3 regions of the Microbispora sp. H10885 genome follow, and region 2 is predicted to be linked to each of the others. Evidence: riboswitches for the same ligand, from Rfam matches in the RefSeq annotation. Region 2 holds a riboswitch; each other region holds the start of a gene.

Region 1 (2,258 bases), on a different contig from region 2:
CGGACCCGCCGCGGCACCGCTCTCACCGCGATCCCGGGGGCGTGCGCGTCACCGGGGGCCTGCGCGTCACCACCGGCTCAGCCCGCCGCCTTCTGGACGGCGTCGCTGACGACCTGGGCGAGGTCGGCGACGCGCGGTCCCCAGCGGGAGGCGACGTCGTCGTCGAGCTCCACCACGCGGTCCCGCTTCAGGGCGGCCAGGCCGGACCAGCCCGGCCGCTTGGCCAGCGCGGCGGCGTTCTGACCACAGCACTTGGTGTCGCCGAGGAAGATCAGGTCGGGGTCGGCCTTGGCCACGAACTCCGCCGACAGCTTGGGGTAGCCGCCCGCCGCGTCGGGGGCCTCGTCGGCGATGTTCTTCAGCCCGAACAGGCTGTAGACCTGCCCGATGAACGTGCTCGACGTGGCCGCGTACGGCGTGGTGTCCAGTTCGTGGTAGTAGGTCAGGCCCTTGCCCTTGGGCGCCGCCGCGACGAGCGCGTCGATCTTCTGCTTGACGCCGCCGGCCACCTCCTCGGCCTTGTCCACGTTGCCGGTGGCCGCGCCGAGGTCCCGGATCTGGTCGTAGGTGTCCTCCAGCTTGGTCGCGGCGGGCTCCAGCAGCACCGGGACGCCGACCTTCCCCAGCCCGGCGACCACGCCCTCCAGGTCGTTGGCGAGCACGACGAGATCGGGCTTGGCGGCGGCGATCGCCTCGACGTTGGGCTTGAAGCCCGACAGCGACGTCTTCGGCGCCTCGGGCGGGTAGTTCGACTGGTCGTCCACCGCGCCCACCTGGGCGCCCGCGCCGATCGCGAACAGGATCTCGGTGGCCGTCGGGGACAGCGACACGATGTGCTCGGGCCGCTTGGCGATGGTCACCGCGCCGTTGCCCGCCTGGATCGTGACGGGGAAGGCGCCGCCCGAGGCGGCGGAGCTGGAAGCGGCGGGGTTCGAGGCGGCGGGGGACGCGGAAGTGGCGGAGCCGTCGCTCTGGCCGCAGCCGGCCAGTCCGAGCATGCCCAGCACCACACCCGCGACGGCCGTACGCAGGGGCCTCACGAGGGTCCTCCAAGGGGGGAAAGCCGGGAAATCGAGAGACCCGCGGGATTGGACGGATCACCCTTTTCCACGAGGGTTGACGGCGTCGGCGCACAACGCAGGCGACCTGGCTCGTCCCCGGGGGCGGGGAACCACAGTTGCGGGACAGCGCCGGGTTCGCACCGGACTTCGCTGCGCTGCGCGCGTCGGACGCAACGGTACCAACCCGCCTCGCGGCGCCGTCATCCTCCCCCGGCCGCCGAGGTCCGCCCGCCTGCCCGTACGCCGGGGTGGTAGGGCAGGCCCCACCCCGATGGTGGGGGCTCGCCCATGATCGGGAGTAGTGGCTCCGTCGCTGCGCCGGACGGCGGCCGGGCGGGACCCTGGAACGGCCGGGCGGTTCCCGGCAGAAGCTCCTGACGGACTGTCTCCCCCGCTCCTCCTCAGTCCGCGAGCCGGCGCCGGAGCGCGCGGTCGCGGCCGGTCCCCGCTCCGGCCGGGCCCGTGACGGACGACCGGCGTCCGGCAACCGACGATCGACACACCGAAGGCGGCTCCCCCGTGTCCCTGACCATGCTTCCCCCCGCCCCCGCGCGGGCCCCGGCCGCCCCCGGGCCCCGGGACCGCTTCATCGACATCCTGCGCGTCTTCGGGATGGTCCTCGTGGTCGTCCAGCACTGGGCGATGCCGGTCCTGTCGTACGCCGGAGGACGGCTGACCACGGGCAACGCCCTGGCGGCGGCTCCGTTCGTCACCTGGATCTCCCAGGTGATGCCGCTGGTCTTCTTCGCCGGGGGCGCGGCCAACGCGATCAGCTTCCGGTCCGCGGCGCGCCGCGCCGGCCTGCCGGACACGGGCGAGACGGGCCGGGCGGCCCGGGAGCGGTCGACGCGGCGGCCGAGCGCGGAGAAGCGGACGGCCTGGGAGTGGACGGCGCGGGAGTGGACGGCGCGGGAGTGGACGGCGCGGGAGTGGACGGCGCGGGAGTGGACGGCGCGGCGGGTGCGCCGCCTGGCCTGGCCGGTGGCGCCGCTCGCGGCCGTCTGGCTGCCGCTCCCCCACCTCCTGACGGCGCTCGGCGTGCCCCCGCAGCCGGTCGAGGTGGCCGCGCGGACCGTCGGCCAGTTGCTCTGGTTCCTCGCCGTCTACCTGCTCGCGGTGGTGGCCACCCCCTGCCTGCTCCGCGTACGGGCCGGGGTCGCGCTGCCCGTGCTGGCGGGCGGCGCGGTGCTGACGGAC
Region 2 (2,258 bases):
GTCAGCCGCACCTCACCGGCGGCCAGATCGGCGAGCAGGCCGGCCTGGCCGGCGGTCAGCCTGCCGAGGGGGACGATCACGTCGAGCGCCACCCGGCCGTCCACCTGCGCGGACGGGCCGCCCCTGCGCGGAGTGGCGGGCGTCACCGGCACGGGGGGCAGGACAGCGAGCCGACGGGGGAGCCGGCCGGGGAGGCGGGCGGCGATCGTCGCGGGTCCGCCGGGGAGTTCGGCCACCCGCCAGGCGTCCCCGCGCACCTCCTGGAACTCCTCGGCCGCGGCGAGCGCGACGGAGACGGCGTCGTCGGCGGTCACCGACCCGACCGGCTCCCCCGCGAGCAGCAGGGTCAGGCCGCCGCCGGGCTGGGAGACGGGGTGCGCGGCGAGGGTCACGTCCGCCCCGAGCCCGAGGACGTCACCCGTTCCGTCGTCGAGCGCGAACAGGAACCGGCCGGGCAGCTGAGCCAGGGCGGCGCGGCCGCACAGGGCCGCGTCGAGGTCCGCCACCAGGGGCCGCACGTCCAGGAGGGCCGTCGCCGAACGGCCGCTGAGCGGCGAGGCGACGATGTTGCGCACGCGCTCGTGGGTCGCGGACGGCAGCAGTCCGGCGGCGGCCATCCGCGCGGCGAACGCCGGTGGGTCGGCCAGCCCGCGCACCTGCACGTTGGCCCGTGACGTCAGTTCGACGACCCCGGCGCCCAGCTCGCGGGCGCAGGCGGCCAGTTCGCGCAGGGCGCCGGCGGCCAGCCCGCCGCCGGGCACGCGGACGCGGGCCAGCGCCCCGTCCGCCGCCGCGTGCACCTGGAGCGCGCCGGGACACGCGTCCTGGGCGGCGCGCCCAGAAAAGCCACCCATGACCACGAACAGGATGCTAACGCCAGTTTTCTGACACGACCTCCGTCACGTAGGGTCTGCGGTGAGCGATGGCAAGCGGAGGAAGCCGGTGTGAATCCGGCGCGGTCCCGCCACTGTGACCGGGGAGCGAACCCCACCACACGGCCACTGTCGGAAGACGGGAAGGCCGGGGTGAGCGTCGATCCGGGAGCCAGGAGACTCCTGCCGTCGCGCCGCCACGACCCGGGGCGAGGACCCCGAGGGAGGACCTTGCCGTGCGCACAGACGCGTCCGCCGCGCAGCCCGTCGTCGTCCTGTTGTCCACGTCGGACACCGACCTGTTGAGCGCCCGCGCGAGTGGGGCCGCGTACCGGCTGGGCAACCCGGCGCGGCTGACCGTGGACGACCTGCCCGCGCTGGTCGAGGGCGCCGGCCTCGTGGTCGTCCGGCTGCTCGGCGGCCGGCGTGCCTGGGAGGACGGGCTGGACGCGCTCCTCGCGGGGCCGTGCCCGGTGGTCGTCCTCGGCGGCGAGCAGGCCCCGGACGCCGAACTCATGGAGCTGTCCACGGTGAGCGGCGGCGTCTGCGCCGAGGCCCACGCCTACCTCGCGTACGGAGGGCCCGCCAACCTGGCCGAGCTGCACGCGTTCCTGTCGGACACGGTCCTGCTGACCGGGCGCGGCTTCGCGGGCCCGGCGCCCACACCGAGCTGGGGGGTCCTCGAACGCGAGGGCCGCCCCGGCGACGGGCCGGTGATCGGGGTGCTCTACTACCGGGCGCACCACATGGCGGGCAACACGGGCTTCGTCGCCGCCCTCTGCGACGCGATCGAGGACGCGGGCGGCCGGGCGCTGCCGGTCTTCTGCTCCTCGCTGCGCACCGCGGAGCCGGATCTGCTCGACGTGCTGGGCGGCGCGGACGCCCTGGTGGTGACCGTGCTCGCGGCGGGCGGGGCACGGCCCGCGACGGCGTCGGCCGGCGGCGACGACGCGGCCTGGGACGTCGGCGCGCTCGCCGCACTCGACGTGCCGATCCTGCAGGGCCTCTGCCTGACGACGAGCCGCGCCGAGTGGGAGGACAACGACGACGGGCTGTCCCCGCTGGACGCCGCCTCGCAGGTCGCGATCCCCGAGTTCGACGGGCGGATCATCACGGTGCCGTTCTCGTTCAAGGAGATCGACGACGACGGCCTGACCGTCTACGTCGCCGACCCCGAACGCGCGGCGCGGGTCGCGGGCATCGCCGTACGCCACGGGCTGCTGCGCCACGTGCCCCCGGCGGACAAGAGGCTCGTCGTGATGCTGTCGGCGTACCCGACGAAGAACTCCCGGGTCGGCAACGCCGTCGGCCTGGACACCCCGGCCAGCACGGTCAGGCTGCTGGCCCGGCTGGCCGAGGAGGGCTACGACCTCGGCGGCGGCTTCC
Region 3 (2,258 bases), on a different contig from region 2:
GGTTGGAGGCGCGGTTGGCGGCGTCCTTGAAGGTCATCCAGCCGTTGCCGGTCTGGGCGAGGGTGCGCATCATCCGGGCGTAGAGGGTGCGGGCGGGCACCTGCCGGACGTACCGCCCGGAGGCCTCCAGTTCGCGATACCGGGCGTCGAACGCCTCGCCCCACAGGTCGGTCAGCTCGGGGGTCTCCTTGGGGTCGAACAGCGACCACACGCCGTCCGCCTCGACCCGGCGCATGAACTCGTCGGGCACCCAGTTGGCCAGGTTGAGGTTGTGGGTGCGGCGCGACTCCTCGCCCGTGTTGTCGCGAAGCTCCAGGAACTCCTCGATGTCGGCGTGCCAGGTCTCCAGGTAGACGCAGGCGGCTCCCTTGCGCCTGCCTCCCTGGTTCACCGCCGCCACCGACGCGTCGAGCGTGCGCAGCCAGGGGACGATGCCGTTGGACAGGCCGTTGGTGCCCCGGATCAGCGAACCGCGCGAGCGCACCCGGGTCCAGGCGACGCCGATCCCGCCGGAGTACTTCGACAGCCGCGCCACCTGGCCGTACCGCTCGTAGATGCTCTCCAGTTCGTCGCGCGGCGAGTCGAGCAGGAAGCACGACGACAGCTGCGGGCGGCGCGCCCCGGAGTTGAACAGCGTCGGCGAGCTGGGCAGATAGGCGAGCGCGGACATCAGCCGGTACAGCTCGGCCGCCTCGCCGACGCTCGCCGACAGGCCGCAGGCCACGCGCAGCAGGAAGTGCTGCGGGCGTTCGAGCACCCGCCGCGTGACCGGATGCCGCAGCAGGTAGCGGTCGTAGACCGTACGCAGCCCGAAGTACTCGAACCGGTCGTCGGCCGCCGGGTCGATCAGCGCGTCCAGCGCTTCGGCCTCGTCGGCCACGAACGCGGCGACCGCGTCGCCCAGCAGCCCGGCCGTGTGGGCGGCCGCGACCGACTCGGAGAAGGCGCGCACCCCCTGGCCCGCCGTCTCCTCCTCGATCACCCGGGCGAGCAGCCGCGCCGCCCGCCGGGAGTTGTCCGGGTCCGCGACGACCCCCGCCGCCGCCTCCTCGATGGCCCGCCAGACGTCCGCGGTCTCCTCCGCGCCGCGCGGCCCCGTGGCGGGGCGCGCGGGCGCGGAGACCGGGTCGGTGATCGTCATCGGTCGCCCTCTCCTCCTCGTCTCCTGACCCGGCCGGCCGGAGGGGAGGGGACGCCGCGGCGCACGCGTGCGACGGCACGGCCTGCGGGCGGCGGGCCCTCCCTCGGGGCACGGCGCGGGCACGCGCGGTGACTCCGCGCGCGGTCGCGGGCAGGTCTTCGGGCTCGCGGGCGACCGGCGGGACACACGCCCGCCGGACCTACTGGCCGTCGCTTCCCGGTGCGCTCACGCACCAGTGCTCTGTGACGGCGGTCGTTCCCGCTCACCGCTGCGGGGCAGCCCCGGATTCCCACCGGGTTCCCTCTTGCCTCACCGAGGTGAACCAGCGACGCGATGGATCCTACATCTAGTGGGCGATCTCGCAAGCGACCCTACAAGTTGTGTTGGTCACCGGATTCCGAGATCATCGAGAAGCAGGGCCGTACGACGCGCCTCGCCCGTGAGCCACTGCCGGAACTCCTCGCCGGCGAGCCACATCGGCGTCCAGCCGTTGCGCTCGCACAGGCGGAGCCAGGCGGGCGAGTCCGCGACGGCCCGGCACAGGCCGGTCAGCGCGTCGCGCTCGCGGGCCGCCACCCCGAGGGGGGCGAGCAGGCCGGTCCAGTTCGCGTACGCCACCCGCACCCCCGACTCGGTCAGCGTGGGCGCGTCCAGGCCGGGCAGGCGCTCGGGAGCGGAGACGGCGAGCGGGCGCAGCCGTCCGGCCCTGACGTGGGCGGCGACGTCGCCGCGCCCGCCGAAGGCGAGCGCGGTCGTCCCCTCGGCCACCGCCGCGACGGCCCGTGCGGGGCTGTCGAAGGCCTCGTACGCCGCCAGCCGCGGATCGGCCCCGAGGCCCCGGGCGGTCAGGCCGAGCAGCAGGTGGCCGGGCCCGCGGTCGGGCCCGCCCGCCACCTTCACCCGCTCGGGGGTGCGCAGCAGGGCCGCCGCGACCTGCTCGAACGTGCGGTAACCCGAATCGGGGGAGGTCACCAGCACCTGCCACTCCCCCGCCAGCCTGGCCAGCGGCACGGTCCGGGCGGCGAACGGCCCCGCCTCATCGGGCGCGCGCCCGAGCGCGCAGTCGGCCAGCAGGAGGGGGTCGGCGACCATCAGCCGGTCCGGCCGTCCGACGGCG

What was found. A riboswitch is a leader RNA that binds a small molecule or an ion and turns the genes downstream of it on or off. The one in region 2 is predicted to bind cobalamin.
Region 1: another riboswitch for cobalamin. It lies ahead of HHX37_RS21035 (ABC transporter substrate-binding protein); the one in region 2 lies ahead of cobN (cobaltochelatase subunit CobN).
Region 3: another riboswitch for cobalamin. It lies ahead of HHX37_RS06245 (ribonucleoside-diphosphate reductase subunit alpha); the one in region 2 lies ahead of cobN (cobaltochelatase subunit CobN).

Annotation. Positions count from the first base shown of each region.
Region 1 covers NZ_JABBWY010000007.1:449,932-452,189, reverse strand. The annotation lists gene HHX37_RS21035 (ABC transporter substrate-binding protein) at 78-1,040, opposite strand; cobalamin riboswitch at 1,119-1,243, opposite strand; gene HHX37_RS21030 (acyltransferase family protein) at 1,581-2,258, shown strand, end outside.
Region 2 covers NZ_JABBWY010000011.1:106,499-108,756, forward strand. The annotation lists gene cobG (precorrin-3B synthase) at 1-854, opposite strand, end outside; cobalamin riboswitch at 933-1,055, shown strand; gene cobN (cobaltochelatase subunit CobN) at 1,109-2,258, shown strand, end outside.
Region 3 covers NZ_JABBWY010000002.1:268,313-270,570, forward strand. The annotation lists gene HHX37_RS06245 (ribonucleoside-diphosphate reductase subunit alpha) at 1-1,141, opposite strand, end outside; cobalamin riboswitch at 1,273-1,483, opposite strand; gene HHX37_RS06250 (Bug family tripartite tricarboxylate transporter substrate binding protein) at 1,529-2,258, opposite strand, start outside.